DNA from 3 places in the Lysinibacillus sp. NPDC097214 genome. Region 1 is predicted to be linked to each of the others. Evidence: riboswitches for the same ligand, from Rfam matches in the RefSeq annotation. Region 1 holds a riboswitch; each other region holds the start of a gene.

Region 1 (5,098 bases):
GCGCCCAGCCGGAACGGAAATCAACCAAACGTTATGGTGATGATCCCTTCTCTTTACAATAATCCAATCCATTTCCAATACGTTGCGGAGAATAGGAGAACTAGGATGTATCCAATGATCGTTAATGGAATACCAGATTTTAAGAAATCCTTTGTTGTAAAGGCTCCTGTACCATAAGCAAGCATATTTTGCGGTGCACTAATAGGTAAGAGGAAGCCAAAGCTAATAACGAATTGTTGCACGATAACGAAACCAACCTGATCGACATTAGCCGTTAATGTTGAGGCTAAAACGATAAACACTGGTATAAGCGCAGACGCTAAGCTTGTTGCACTCGCAAAGCCTAAATGAATAAGAATATTAAATAAAGTGACAAGCGCAATGGTTGCAAGAATTGGCATAGAATCTAAACCGAGTGAACCGAATACTTTATCAGACAACCACGATGCACCTTTCGTATTAAGCAAGACTGTTCCTAGCATAATGCCTACTGCAAAGACGATAATTGTCCCCCAAGGAATATGCGGTTCAACTTGCTTCCACGTATAGACCCCGACTTTAGGCATTAATAAAATAGCGATTGCAATGATTGTGACGGTTGTCGTATCGAATGGGTGGAGTTTGCCCTCAGTAGCCCAGAAAAATAGTAAAACTACAGATGTGATGATTAATCGAATTTCGGGAGCTTTTAATGGGCCAAGTTCCGCAAGCTGTTTTTTGATTACTTCTCGGCCACCTTCGATATTACTTGTTTCAGGTTTAATTAGTGTAATCATAATGAAAAATAGAGCCACTGACATGATGATGGAGAAGGGGGCAGCATAAAGCAACCAAGCACCCCAAGAAATATCCACACCAAATTGTTCTTTAATGAAATTTAAAGCGACCATATTTTGAGCTGCTGCCGTTTTAATACCGATATTCCAAATGGAGACAGCTTGCACAGAGGTAATGACAAGTAAAGCAGCAAGTCGACTATCACGTGGTAAGCCAAATGCCGCTACCATTCCGAGTAGTATTGGTACAACTGCGCCTGCACGTGCAGTAGCAGAAGGGACGAAGAATGCGAGTGCAATAGATACTAAAATAGCACCGAATACAATGGCTTTCGTTTTTGTCCCTACTAGTGAAAGAATCCATAGCGCAAGACGTTTATGTAAATTGGTAATTTGCATGGCTGCCGCTAGGAAAAGAGCTGCGGCTACTAGTGCAACTGCTGAATTACTAAATCCACTTAATGCTAATTTTAATGCATCTGATGTTCCTAGCTCTCTCGTTGGATCTTCCATTGACGGAGCTAATCCTAGTAAAACTGTAACGAGAGCAATAATCATGGCAGAGCTAACGGGATAGGATACTGCTTCTGTAACCCAAAGAATGATAGCGAAAGCTAAAATAGCCAAGGCCCGTTGTCCAGCTACAGGTAAATCGCCGTTGTTCGGTAAAAAAGTTATGATGATTAGTGAAGCGAAGGCTAATGCGATCCAGAGTGGCTTCAAATTACGTTTCGGTTTTGCTTGTTCAGAAGTAGACATACTTTTTCATCCTCTCTAGTATTTTCTATAACATCGACTAGTAAAATGCTTTATTAAGGGAGTGATTTGTCTATTTATTGGTAAAAAAACTAGTGTGTAAAATACCCTCTATTTATAGCGATAATGGCCAGTTACGAGAAAATATGTGGTCATAGAAAAGACAAAAATATCCAAAAAAGATATTATTTTTTCTTTTTGAATGCAGAAGTAACTTTAGGTTCAGTTCCTAGCATTAATCGTTTAATATTTTCGATGTGCAAAATGATGGCTATGCCAAAAAGAAATAGGGCTATAATCGTTGGACCTATTCCAGGAATCCATAAATATGTGGCTAGACAAAAAACGAGATAAAATACAAGTACACCGACAATTAAATAGTTCGTCAGGAAAGATAAAATAACAAATAATAAGAGTGCTAATAAACCAATTTTCCAATCAATCGCAAGTAATATTCCTATGATTGAAGCGGTCCCTTTACCGCCTTTGAAGCCCATATAAAACGGGAAATTATGACCTAAAATGACACCAACAGCTACGAGATAAGTAAAGAGCCAAACTTGTATGTCTGTTAATTGTGTTATATCGGCAAGGTAAGCATGTGCACCGATAATAGCGACAACACCTTTACCGATATCGATAAGTGCAACTAATATGCCGTATTTCCATCCGAGGGAGAGTGTTGCGTTAGAGGCACCTGCATTGCCATATCCAGCCTTTTTTAAATCTACCCCGGATAAAAACTGAGCAACTTTAGAACCGTGAACACAGCCAATCAAATAACCAACAAGAAGAAAAATGATAACCGCTTTTAACATAAAAGTCCTCCTTTCTAAATAAATAGGCTCCTCACTAAAAGTTAGGAATGACATTTTAAAACGTGTCATTGTATATAAGTTGATCTTCGTTACGACTGGGCGACTCCTTCGTGACCAACATCGTGTTGGCCCAAGCGGCTCATCGGACGCCCCCAGGAAACGCTCAGTCGGAACGTAAATCAACCCTACGTTTTGATGAGAAACTAGTAAACACTAAAATAATGTATGCGTTCGTATTACGTAAAAAAGCAGACAGAAGTTTCGGAAAAAATAAAATTTTAGTGTTGACAGAGAAATAGTCTATGTTTATACTTTGTAACAACGATGGAAATTGAATCTCATACTCTTATCAAGAGCGGCGGAGGGATAGGCCCTATGATGCCCGGCAACCAGTAAGTGACGAACTTGCTAAGGTGCTAATTCCTACAGATTCTTACTTGGATCTGGCAGATAAGGGGAGGAAAACTTGCACCCGCAACCCTCTTCTTAGCTGAAGAGGGTTTTTGTTTTCTACTGAAAAAATCCTCCTCATCTCCGGTACCATCGTAAAAAAAACAACCATATGGAGGTATACAATGACAAATTTTAAACCAGAAACATTGCTGTTACACGGTGGCCAAGAGCCAGACCCGGTAACAGGATCTCGAACAGTACCCGTATATCGCTCAACGGCATTCGTTTTTAAAGACACTGCTCATGCGCAACGTCTTTTTGCCTTAGAGGAAGCTGGCAATATTTACACACGAATTACAAACCCAACTGTAGATGTTTTTGAAAAACGCGTCGCTTTATTAGAAGGCGGTACAGCAGCGGTAGCACTTTCATCTGGTGCAGCAGCTATTGCATTTTCAATTTTAAATCTTGCAGGGGCAGGTGATGAAATTGTTGCAGGTAGCTCTTTGTACGGAGGTACTTATAATTTATTCGCCAACACACTACCAAACTACGGTATTAAAACAATTTTTGTAGATGAAACAAATCCAGAAAATTTCAAAGCAGCTATTACGGATAAAACAAAAGCGGTGTTCGCTGAAGTTTACGGTAACCCAAGTTTAAAAGTGCTAGACATTGAAGCAGTAGCGAATATAGCACATGAAAACGGCTTGCCATTAATTATTGATAGCACATTTGCTTCACCATATGGCTCTACACCAATTGACTTCGGTGCAGATATCGTTGTTCATTCCGCAACGAAATGGATCGGCGGCCATGGTACAACTTTAGGTGGCGTTGTAGTAGATGCAGGGAAGTTTGATTGGACTCGCGGACGCTTCCCAGGCTTTACGGAGCCAGATGCTTCTTATCACGGTTTGCGTTATGGTATTGACACAGCAGCGGCTGCATTTGCCACAAAACTGCGAGTGCAATTACTACGTGACTTCGGACCAACATTAAGTGCAGATGCAGCATTTAATTTATTACAAGGTTTAGAAACGCTTCATTTGCGGATTCCTAAACACAATGAAAATGCATTAGCGGTAGCTGAATATTTACGAGACCACCCATCTGTGGAATATGTAAATTACAATGGTTTAGAAGATTTCCCTACTCATGAGTTAGCTAAAAAATATTTGAGAAATGGCTTCGGTTCAGTGCTTACATTTGGTATTAAAGGTGGACGAGAAGCAGGGCGTAAATTGATTGATAGTGTGAAATTATTCTCGCACGTAGCAAATGTAGGGGATGCCAAATCATTAATTATCCATCCAGCGTCTACTACACATCAGCAACTTTCAGCTGAGGAACTAATCCAAACTGGCGTAACCGAGTCGCTCATTCGCTTATCCATCGGTTTAGAGGCAGTAGAGGACATTATTGCAGATTTAGACCAAGCTATTGAACAAGTAACAGCTTCACAACAACAAGTAGAAGCCTAATAAAAAAACACATTGGCTAATGTTGTAGCGTTTACGTATTTTCTCATTCGATAGGCCTCATTTGGTAATGCGTAAAACGTTGCTGCATCATCCGCTTGCCTCATTTGGTAAGGATAATTGAAATTCTTCTAAAATAATACCTAGTAATTTGATAAGTATTATTGACTTGCTTAATTCCTTGTTTTATACTAGGGAATAAGAAAAGCGTTCGACATTTAGTTTTCATAAGTGCTCCCCCACTTTTGAAATATATGAAGCGGAGTAGTTGCTCAGTCAGTAACTACTCTTATCTACAAAAACTGATGATAAAGGAGTGTTTTAAATGGGAAATGTGTATAGTGCGCAAAACATTGCATCTTATCTTATTTATGAGTTAAATGAAGGTCATGTGTTTGTGAACAACATGTCCATTCAAAACATACTTGCGTCAGTTGAGAGTAAATGGCAAGAAATCTTTGGACATTCAGCTTTTAAGGAAATTGTTTATGTCAAAGAGGAAGGCTATACAGTAAAAGAAGTTTTTGAAGCTTATGAAGGCTATGGAGCAAGTCATATTCCTCTACCTGCAACAGAGTATTACTTAAAATACGGCACATTCCAATTAGTTGAACGTACGTATGCAATACCAAATTTTACGCTAGAGGAAATAAGACTAGTGCAACAGGCTTTAATACAATATCGTTATAAATTGCTAACCAAAGCTAGTTAATTATCCCTCATATAATTAGGCTCATTCTCTGCTGCTACAGGGAATGAGTTTTTTAATTAGATGTTGGAAGATATACTAGCATAATTGAAAAAATTTTTATTAATATATTTCAAAAGAACAATTTTTATGAATGTATTTACATACATATATATAATAGAAGAA
Region 2 (5,098 bases), on a different contig from region 1:
TAGCTTTTATGTTTACAGGGCTAACATTAGCAACTGTCACCGGTGTCCCCCTAGGAACTTTTATTGGACAAATAACTGGCTGGCGAATGTCGTTCATTTTCATTGTTTTAATTGGTATTATCGGGTTAATAAGTAATGCCCTGCTTGTTCCTAGTCAGTTATCTAAAGGCAATCCAATATCAATTCGCGATATCGGAAAAGTATTAGGGAATATACGAATGCTATTAATTCTCTTCATTACTGCGATTGGATACGGTGGAGCATTCATAGTATACACATATGTTTCTCCTATCTTAGAGCAGTATATGGGCTACTCACCGAAAGCAATTGTCGTGATCTTAGTTGGATACGGTATTTTTGTTGCAATTGGTAATACATTAGGTGGTCATTTTGCGAATAATAACCCTTTACGTTCTATCTTTATTATCTTTATAGGCTTAGCATTATCATTACTCGGCATCGGCTTCTTTTTGGAATCATCGTTTATTGGATTAATGATGGTCTTTATGATGGGGCTATTTATGTTTATGAATGTACCAGGATTACAGCTTTATGCCGTTCAGCTTTCAGAAAAGTATATACCCTCAGCTATTTCAATGGCTTCAGCATTAAATATTTCAGCTTTTAATATTGGCATTTTTCTAGGTTCATATATCGGGGGATTCATCATTCGCCACCAATCATTAGCTCATACACCTATATACGGATTCGCCTTGGTGATGCTTGCGGCAGCTACTACGTTACTATGGTTAATCTTCGATAGAAACAAACTATAGATCTAGGATAAAAAATGAAAGGAAGTCTTAACCAAGCTTCCTTTCATTTTTTATCCTATTCCACTTTTGCTCATTCTTTTCAAAGCATCAACCATTAACACCGAAAGTCTTTATTGTACATAAGATAAGGTATCAGCTATAGGATAGGAGGAGTTTAGTTGTATTACAATCCTTATCCGTATTTTGTCTATCCTAATTATTATCCAACATGGGTAATGGCAAATCAGCCAATCTCTCAACAACCTTCTAGACATCTAGCAATGCCAGACCCAACGAATAGAAGTCCATTTCCATCCATCAATACAGTGAAATTAAAGACTTCTGCGAAACGGATTAAGGTTATTATGCAGCAAGCACAATTACTTACGGATAAAATTGATGAATCAGAGCAATTTGCACATGATCTTATGAACGCAGCACAACTATCAAATAAAACAGAAGTTGAAAAATTAATTACGTCAACTGGCGTTACGATAAAATTCGAAACTACCTATACGCCAGATGGAATTCGTATAATATTTACTGATAGCGGATGTTGTAAGCTTACATTAGCTTTAAGTTGGTGAAGAGTTGGTCCTTTGAAGAGGGCCTCTTTTTGCTTTTAGCATGTTTATGGAGATTTTGAAATGTTTAATTTTTTAACCTTGTATCCCTATCAAACTTGTAAACTATAAACAAATATGCTAAAGTGTTTGTAAACTTTATTTCTGAAAATTCTTATATCGCATTTTCTTATCAAGAGAGACAGAGGGATTGGCCCTATGAAGTCTCAGCAACCAGCCTATAGGTATGGTGCTAATTCCAAATGGCAAAATTTAGCCTTGAAGATGAGAAGACTTACTTTAGTTGCTTTGCACAAGAGTCCTCTTCTTCAAGGAGGACTCTTTTTTATTTGCTATTTAACGAGAATGATAAGCAAAAAATAGCACCCAAAATATGAATAGAAAGCAGGGAAATAGTATGGCAAACGAACTTTTACAAGCAATTCAATTATTGAAATCGAAAGAATGGGTCGATTTAACACATACATTTGGTCCAAATTCTCCACACTTCTTTGTGTTCGACGATGCAAAATTTGAAACATTATTTTCCCATGATGATGGCTTCTTTGCACAACAATTCACTTTCCCAGGGCAATATGGAACACATATCGACCCACCTATTCATTTTGTGCGAGATACACGCTATTTAGAAGAACTGGACTTAAAAGAACTAGTGCTACCACTAATCGTTATTGATAAATCGAAGGATGCCGAAATTAATAACGATTACACATTAAGTGTTCAAGATATTCTTGACTTTGAAGCTGAACATGGAGAAATTGAAGCAGGTACCTTTGTTGCCCTGCGTACTGATTGGAGTAAACGCTGGCCAGATAAAGAGTCTTTCAGCAACAAAGATGCTGATGGCAATAATCATATTCCTGGCTGGGGATTAGAAGCGTTACAATTTTTATTCAACGAACGAAAAGTAAGTGCTGTCGGCCACGAAACTTTTGATACAGATTCAGCAGCAGATTTCCGTACAAACGGTAAGTTAGACGGCGAATATTTTGTGCTTGAGCAAGATACTTACCAAATTGAGCTTATGACAAATTTGGATAAGCTCCCTCCAAAAGGTGGAGTTATATTCAATATTGTGCCAAAGCCTGAAAAAGCATCTGGATTCCCTGTCCGTTCATTTGCTATATTACCTTAAAATAGCAATAGGTACGATTTGAAATGCGGACAAACACCACTTTGTTTTGCACAGAGCTGTATGGTAATTTAATTGACAGACTTTGCCATTTAGCATTTTATGAAGAGCATCTAATCTTGTTTTACTCGAGAAGTCTATGTGGTGAGGCTTGCCTTGTATAGTATTTTAACCATAGCTATAATACTATTTTGTTTCGCTCGTCGACTCATTCTATGATGAGGAACTGTTGATTTTCGCGGAGAGTGGCGACTCCTGCGGGATGAGCTTGCGCTGAAAGCCCCGCAGGAACGGAGTGACGAGGAGATTGAAGCCAAGCCCGCGGAAAGCGCCAGCTCGGAGTGAAAATCAACCTTTGTTTTTTGATACACTTTATTTAAATTAAACTCGACAAGTTAAGGTCTGATTCAATAAATATTGAACCAGACCTTTCTTAATCATTTATTTAGGTGAATTCTTTCTTTTGAAAATAACATAAACGATCAACATAATGATGATGAACAATACTATGAGATAAATACTGTAGCGGGATAAATATACCCCAACATAATGCCATTTCTCTCCAAGCACCATTCCTAAGGTAATAAAAGTAAATGTCCATATAGTTGCTCCCGCATAAGCAAAGAAAGCGAATTTTTTATAAGGGTAATTATTAATAGCCGCAATATATGCAGTAAGATGACGCACACCAGGAATGAAAAACCCTATTAATAATAATATTGGTCCAATTTTTTCAAATAACTTTTTCGTAAAATCAATTTTCTGTTCAGTTATATGGATTTTCGAACCGTATTTTTGTAATAAGGGGAGCCCGAATTTATAGCCTATATAGTAGCTCAAGGTAATTCCCCCCGCTGCACCTACGATAGCGCTGATTAAAGCTGGAATATGTGAAAGAGTTTCACGATATACACTATACCCTACATATGTTAAAAATATTTCATCAGGAAGTGGCAGCCCGACAATCCCTCCAACCAGGATAAGAATAATGCCAAAATATCCATAATGTTCAATAAGAGATTGCACGTGATGCGCCATAAATCCATCCCACCTAAATCGTAATAATTTTTAATAGTTAGCTTTATAATAACTCAATAGAGATAACATTATGAGTGTTATGAATTTATTACAATTTTCTCCATGCATTCATCAATGTTGTATCTTAAAAATGTTTTTCATTACTAACTAATTATTTGTAGCTCACGAAGAGCATAATCAATTCCATCTTCAGTTGATTTTTTCGTTACATAATCAGCGATATTTTTTAATGCTTCACTACCATTGCCCATTGCAATACCAAGGCCGACCTGCTCCAGCATGTCGATATCATTATCTCCATCTCCAAAAGCAAACGCTTCCTCAGGACTCAAGTCGAAATAATCTAACACAGCTTGGACAGCAATAGATTTGGAAACATCATGTTGCAAAACATTAGTAATGTAAGGGTGCCACCTTTTAAATAATAAATGAGGAAATTTTGAAGTATACTTTTTCTCAATATCCTCATCACCATATAAACACATTAAGTAAACCTCTTGCTTTACAATATCTTCATTAATAACAGGAAACTCTTGCAAAGATAATGTTTCTTGTATGGCTTTTAATGTCTTTTCTTCTTGGACGTTATTCATTGATAATTGTTCTGTAAAAAACGATAGACTTTGATTATTTTCATCAGCAAAAGCCTTAACTACTTGGACAATTTCTTTTGCAACAGGGATTTTATGTATGACTTGATCTTGGTGCTTAACATATGCACCATTAGCTGTAATAAACGTCTCTATTCCTACATTTCTTAAATCTTGGCACATCGATAAAGGTCTTCCTGTAGCAGCAACAATATGAATTCCTTTGTTCTTTAATTGCTCGATAGCGTTCCTTGTACTTTCTTCAATACGACCATCTTCGTAATTAACCAGCGTTCCATCTACGTCAAAGAATACAATTTTATAATCCATCGTTCGCTCCTTATCTTTTTACATAATTTTATCAATTATATCGATTAGCCCAGCCTTCACCTCCATTCAACCTTTATACATGGCATTGTTTTAACAAATATCATCCACAACTTTTGATGATTACTCTCTCTAGTTTAAAGATGCTAATTTCCGCCACAGACATGCATTGTGTGACTCCTCTTCACCATCCATAAACACCCCATTTTTTACCAATTAATGCGCTTATAATTTTACATTAAGAAACATCTTTATACCAAAAATACATATAGGTGTTTTCACCTACATGTATTTTTACTTTATTATATAAAAATCAGTAGCTATTTAATTAAACATTTGTACATATTTTGACAAACTAAAACGAATGTATAACTTGCTTTAACGACACCGATAAACACTATTACGGGTACATATCAAAATTTCAAACAACTAAAATGTAGAGAACATTTTTAGTTCAATAATTCTAAAGGAGTATACCAAAGAACATAGAATTGTTAAAATAAAAGATAACTAATTAAATACATTGAACGATACTATCCATCTTATAAATAGAACAAAAGAAATAATAACCGTCTGAATGTAAAGGAGTTGATTCTTATGGCATTTAACATTTACTACTATGAAAGTAGTGTGGATTGTAAGTTTTGCAAAAAGCATTTTACTACATATAAA
Region 3 (5,098 bases), on a different contig from region 1:
TTATTGGTTCACAGTTTACAGGCAGAATTTTAGGCAAAACGAATGTGGGAGATTATGAGGCAATCATTCCAGCCATTCGCGGTGCAGCTTGGATTACTGGGGAGCACAAATTCATACTTCAAAGTAAAGATATTTATCCAGTAGGATTTGTTGTTTAAATAACAGGAAAAGGGGCGGTTATATGGGTAATAAAATATCCTTTGTTCAAATTCTAGTCATTGGATTCATGTTGTTTGCCATGTTTTTAGGTGCAGGAAATGTGATCTTCGCACCGATTGTAGGACAGCAGGCAGGAAACAATACACCAATCGCAATGGCGGGCTTTTTAATTACAGGAGTAGGCTTAGTTCTTTTAGCAATCGTTGCATTAAATAAAGGTGGCGGGACAGTAGAAAGTTTAGCGAATCGCGTTTCACCAAAGTTTGCAGTCGTTTTTTCCATTTTACTATTCCTTGCATTAGGGCCGTTCTATGTCATTCCACGTACAACATCGGTTGTGTATGAAATTGGATTAAGACAATTGTTCCCAAGTGATGCGAACCATACACTATTTTTACTCCTTTTCTCAGTTGCATTTATCGCGATGACAATCTATTTATCTTGGGAAACATCTAAGCTTGTTGAACGTTTAGGGAAAATTGCGACACCTATCTTTACAGTGCTTTTAATTATTATTGTTGCAAAATCAATTATTACTCCAATGGGTTCTGTACAAGCACCTGTAGAATCGGCTGGTTATGAAACAACGATGGCTGCTTTTCTAAAGGGCTTTACACAAGGTTATTACACAATGGATGTACTGGCAGCCTTTGTTTTTGGTGGAATTTTTATTAAATCAATTGAATCGTTGAATTTGAAGACACAAAAAGACGTTTCCAAAGTATTTTTTAAAGCAGGGATTATTACGGTTGTTGGTTTAGTTGCGTTACAGGTATCTATGGCTTGGATCGGTGTATCGAGTGTGGATTCGGTTGGTTATGTATCAAATGGCGGAGAACTTATTGCCTTAGCAGCGAAAACTTTATTTGGTCAAATCGGAATTTATTTAATTGGAATCGTCATTTTCTTAACAGGAATTACAACAAACGTTGCTTGTTTAGCTGCAACTGCTGAATATTTTAGCCGCATTATGCCAAGTATTTCATATAAAAAGTGGTTAATTGTTTTCTCATTACTAGGTGTTGTATTTACAAACTTTGGTTTAACAAAGATTTTATCGATGGCTTCACCAGTATTAATGCTTTTATACCCAATTGCTATCGCTTTAATCATCCTTATTTTTACAGAAAAATGGTTTGGTGGTGCACAAAGTGTATATGTAGGCACGATGATTGGTACTGCATTTATAGCAATATTAGATGCATTGAAGGATGCTAATATTATGGTAGACCAAATTAACGCTACATTTGCCTTTATTCCATTATTTACATCAGGTGCAGGTTGGCTAATTACAGGTCTGTTAGGTGCGATTATTGGCTATCTTTTCAGCAATAAAAATGTTGTACAGAGTGGTAGTAGTGTATCAAATTAAGTGAAACGATAGTATGATAACACCCGCATTTGAAATGTTCTTGGATGTGCCTTTTTACTTAAAGAGGCACATTTTTAATCGAGACTTTTAACTAGTATTTAGTTCTGGGAAATTCAATCAATAGTAATTTTTTGTTATTAATAAAAGTAAGAGTTGCTTGCAAGGTGGCAAATGTGCAATACGTGACGACTTGACTTTTGAAACATTGAATAAGCCTCAAATAAAAAATCCAATCGTTTTGATTTTTTGCCAAAACGATTGGATTATTTCAATGTGAAATTTTAAAGTTACACTTGTCACTTTAAAGTGATGAGGTCAGGCTTTTTTTGGTTTCGGATATCCGATTAGGATAGCGATGATTCCGCAAATTCCTATCAAAATTGGATAGAAAGAATATTGCAACATGCTCACTGGCGAAATTCCAGCTACGCTTGCGGCTGCCAGGAATTGAGCACCATATGGAAGAAGACCTTGGGCCGTACAGGAGAAAATATCTAATATACTTGCGGACTTTCTCGGCTCAATTCCATACTGGTCAGCAATATTTTTTGCAAGTGGACCAGCAATTAAAATAGCAATCGTATTATTGGCCGTAGATAAATTAGTTAGACCAACAAGGCCAGCAATCCCAAATTCAGCACCTTTTTTCGATTTAATTCTTCGTGTCGCAAGGTGAAGTAGGAAGTCAATGCCTCCGTTCAGCTTAATAATCTCCACCATTCCAGCTATTAAGATCGCAAGAAATGCCATTTCATACATGCCTGCCATTCCATCACCAATCTTTTGGAAAAGGTCCATTAACTGATAGCTACCATCCGCTAAGCCGACAGCCCCGGCCAGAACAATTCCAAATGCAAGAACAAGAAATACATTCATTCCAACTAGCGCAAAAATAATAACCAATACATAGGGAACAATTTTCACCCAACTATAGCTTAAATGCTCTACTTGTGCAGTCGTTTCACCCATTGTGATAATGCCTAGAATAATGCTCGTTACAATCGCTGCAGGCAACACAATCCAAAAATTCACCTTAAATTTATCCTTCATTTGTGCGCCTTGTGAACGAACGGCAGTAATGGTTGTATCTGAAATAAAGGATAGGTTATCGCCAAACATCGAACCTCCAACAATCGCTGCCATTACTAAAGCTATAGAAAAGTCGGTATGCTCACTGATCCCAACTCCAATTGGCGCCAGTGCAACAATTGTTCCTACCGATGTACCCATTGATAGGGAGATAAAGCAGGCAATGATGAACAAGCCTACGACAAGCAGGTTTTGCGGAATGACCGACAAAGCAAAGTTAACAGTGGAGTCCACTGCACCCATGCCTTTGGCTACCTCTGAAAAGGCTCCAGCCAAGAGAAAAATAACAACCATCAGCATGACATTTACATTTCCTGCGCCTTTACAAAAAATATCAACCTTATGCGAAAACGATTCTTTTCGATTCATCGCCAGAGCCACAGCGCCCGAAATAGCAATAGCTGCAATGACAGGGAAGGCATAAAAATCACCTGTAATAACCCCTGAACCAATAAATAAAACTAAAAAAACAACAAATGGGATTAACGCCCATGGATTCTCTTTCTTCAATTATTCAACCTCCAAAAATTAAAAATGGATACGTCTTTGTCCATTTTTCTCTAAAAAAAGACCACTTCTTGAAATAACAAGAAGAGGTCTTATATCTATAAAACACTCCTCTTATCTATCAAGCCATTGCTTGCTGGATTTGGCACAGTAACTTACTCACAAAGTTCCGCTGCCGAGATTTCATAGGGCCAGTCCCTCCATCTCTCTTGATAAGAAGAAAAACATATTATTTTTTGCACAATAATGAAATATTATAATAAAACATCTATATTTGCAACATTTTTTAATCAAACCTTATTTCAAAGTAACATAAAAGCTTTTTCTCAGGAAAAAAAGAGATCAGTAATGCTATTATCTAAAGATCTGCTACTTCAATTTCAAAGGTCTTTTAAAATTTTTCACATTAGGTCTTATTATATCTCGTTTCATAATATTAAATTTCCAAAATATAAAAAAATTAACTTATAATAATATTGTAGAATACTAATTGGAATTTAATGAGGTATATCGGATGGATAAAAGAGAAAAATTATTAATTACAGCATTTTATTTAGCAAAGTTTGATAGGGTCGCCTACGCGAATCTTGGATATTTTAAAATTAATCAGGCACATGAAGAAATAGGTAAAAAACTAGGTTATAAGAGAAACAGTGTAAAGAATCGGCGGGATGATTTTGATCCGTTATTTGGACATCGGGCGGGTTGGCATCAAGTAGAGTTAAGTAAAAGTAACTTAAAAATTGTTGATGCATTTGATCATTTGAGTGAAGAAGCACTAAGAGCTGTTGTATTGGATTTATTAGATGAAGCGTCATCAAGGGCAGTGCTTTTATTATCTGAAAATGTACATAAACAAACATCTACTTATACAACACGTGGTATAACGGGAAAAAAAGCTGAAGCAATTTTTGTAGATTGGTTTGCTAAATATTATCCCCATGATGTTTTAGTAGATACTCGTGATTTAGGTTGTGGGTATGATTTTGAGGTTGAAAATTCTGACCGTGTATTTGAAGTAAAAGGTTTATCGGGAGATAATGGTGGCGTATTGTTTACAGATAAAGAATGGGTTATTGCAGCTGAAAAACAAGAAGATTATCACCTTGTATTAGTAAAAGATTGTTTTAGTAATGAGCCCATAGTGGAGGTTTATTCCAACCCGCATAGGAAATTTAATCCTAAGAAGCAGATTACCACTGTAATCAATGTTAATTGGGGTATTAGCAGTAGTGATTTAAATTATACAGAGATTGATTAGTAAGCAAAAGTGTAGCTATATTAATATGCTAAAATAAGTTTATCTATATCGTAAGTAAGGTGGCATTAAGGTGAATACAGTTGAAATTAATACATGGCCATTTAATGAAAAAAGTTTAAAAAGTATCAATAACAAAGAAAGCTATTTAAATTATCCAGTCATCTACCTTTTAAAGGATCAAAAAGAGGCTTATATTGGAGAAACGGTAGCTTTCAAAAATCGAATGCGTGCACATTTAAATACAAAGGAACGTCAGAAATTAGATGAGATGCATTTAATCCATCATGAGGAGTTTAATCGTTCTGCTACGTTTCATTTAGAGACGAAGCTTATTAATTATTTTCTAGGAGACCAAAAATATAAGCTACAAAATAAGAGCCAAACGGTAAATAATATTTCACATAATTACTTCAATAAAAAGTTTTATGACCGTGATATTTTTAAGGAAATTTGGCAACGTCTAGTAGATCAAGGGATAGTTAATAATGAACAGCATGTAATTGAAAACCGTGATGTTTTTAAGCTTTCACCTTTTAAGGAATTGTCAGTTGAACAATTAGAGTTAAAGGAAAAAGTTATTGAAATTTGCGAGCAAAATATTTCTCGTTCAGAAGAAGATAAATCATTTTTATTCTTGATTCAAGGTGAAGCGGGGACAGGTAAAAGTGTGGTGTTAAGTTCTATATTTAATTCTATACAGGAACTGTCTT

Evidence for each region. Region 1 has a riboswitch for S-adenosylmethionine ahead of ACQKMI_RS21440 (O-acetylhomoserine aminocarboxypropyltransferase/cysteine synthase family protein). Riboswitches for the same ligand answer to the same signal wherever they lie in the genome.
Region 2: it holds a riboswitch for S-adenosylmethionine, as region 1 does, so the genes downstream of both, ACQKMI_RS17155 (cyclase family protein) here and ACQKMI_RS21440 (O-acetylhomoserine aminocarboxypropyltransferase/cysteine synthase family protein) in region 1, are expected to answer to the same signal.
Region 3: it holds a riboswitch for S-adenosylmethionine, as region 1 does, so the genes downstream of both, ACQKMI_RS19780 (Na+/H+ antiporter NhaC family protein) here and ACQKMI_RS21440 (O-acetylhomoserine aminocarboxypropyltransferase/cysteine synthase family protein) in region 1, are expected to answer to the same signal.

What each region holds. Positions count from the first base shown of each region.
Region 1 covers NZ_JBNNSS010000012.1:99,063-104,160, reverse strand. The annotation lists gene ACQKMI_RS21455 (hypothetical protein) at 1-72, opposite strand, end outside; gene ACQKMI_RS21450 (DASS family sodium-coupled anion symporter) at 54-1,535, opposite strand; gene ACQKMI_RS21445 (glycerol-3-phosphate acyltransferase) at 1,718-2,350, opposite strand; SAM riboswitch class I at 2,694-2,807, shown strand; gene ACQKMI_RS21440 (O-acetylhomoserine aminocarboxypropyltransferase/cysteine synthase family protein) at 2,926-4,227, shown strand; gene ACQKMI_RS21435 (hypothetical protein) at 4,550-4,936, shown strand.
Region 2 covers NZ_JBNNSS010000007.1:154,187-159,284, forward strand. The annotation lists gene ACQKMI_RS17145 (MFS transporter) at 1-776, shown strand, start outside; gene ACQKMI_RS17150 (hypothetical protein) at 935-1,342, shown strand; SAM riboswitch class I at 1,506-1,610, shown strand; gene ACQKMI_RS17155 (cyclase family protein) at 1,737-2,474, shown strand; gene ACQKMI_RS17160 (DedA family protein) at 2,913-3,509, opposite strand; gene ACQKMI_RS17165 (Cof-type HAD-IIB family hydrolase) at 3,653-4,429, opposite strand; gene ACQKMI_RS17170 (DUF2225 domain-containing protein) at 5,024-5,098, shown strand, end outside.
Region 3 covers NZ_JBNNSS010000010.1:49,399-54,496, forward strand. The annotation lists gene ACQKMI_RS19770 (proline racemase family protein) at 1-158, shown strand, start outside; gene brnQ (branched-chain amino acid transport system II carrier protein) at 182-1,531, shown strand; gene ACQKMI_RS19780 (Na+/H+ antiporter NhaC family protein) at 1,847-3,130, opposite strand; SAM riboswitch class I at 3,239-3,346, opposite strand; gene ACQKMI_RS19785 (protein NO VEIN domain-containing protein) at 3,642-4,388, shown strand; gene ACQKMI_RS19790 (DUF2075 domain-containing protein) at 4,459-5,098, shown strand, end outside.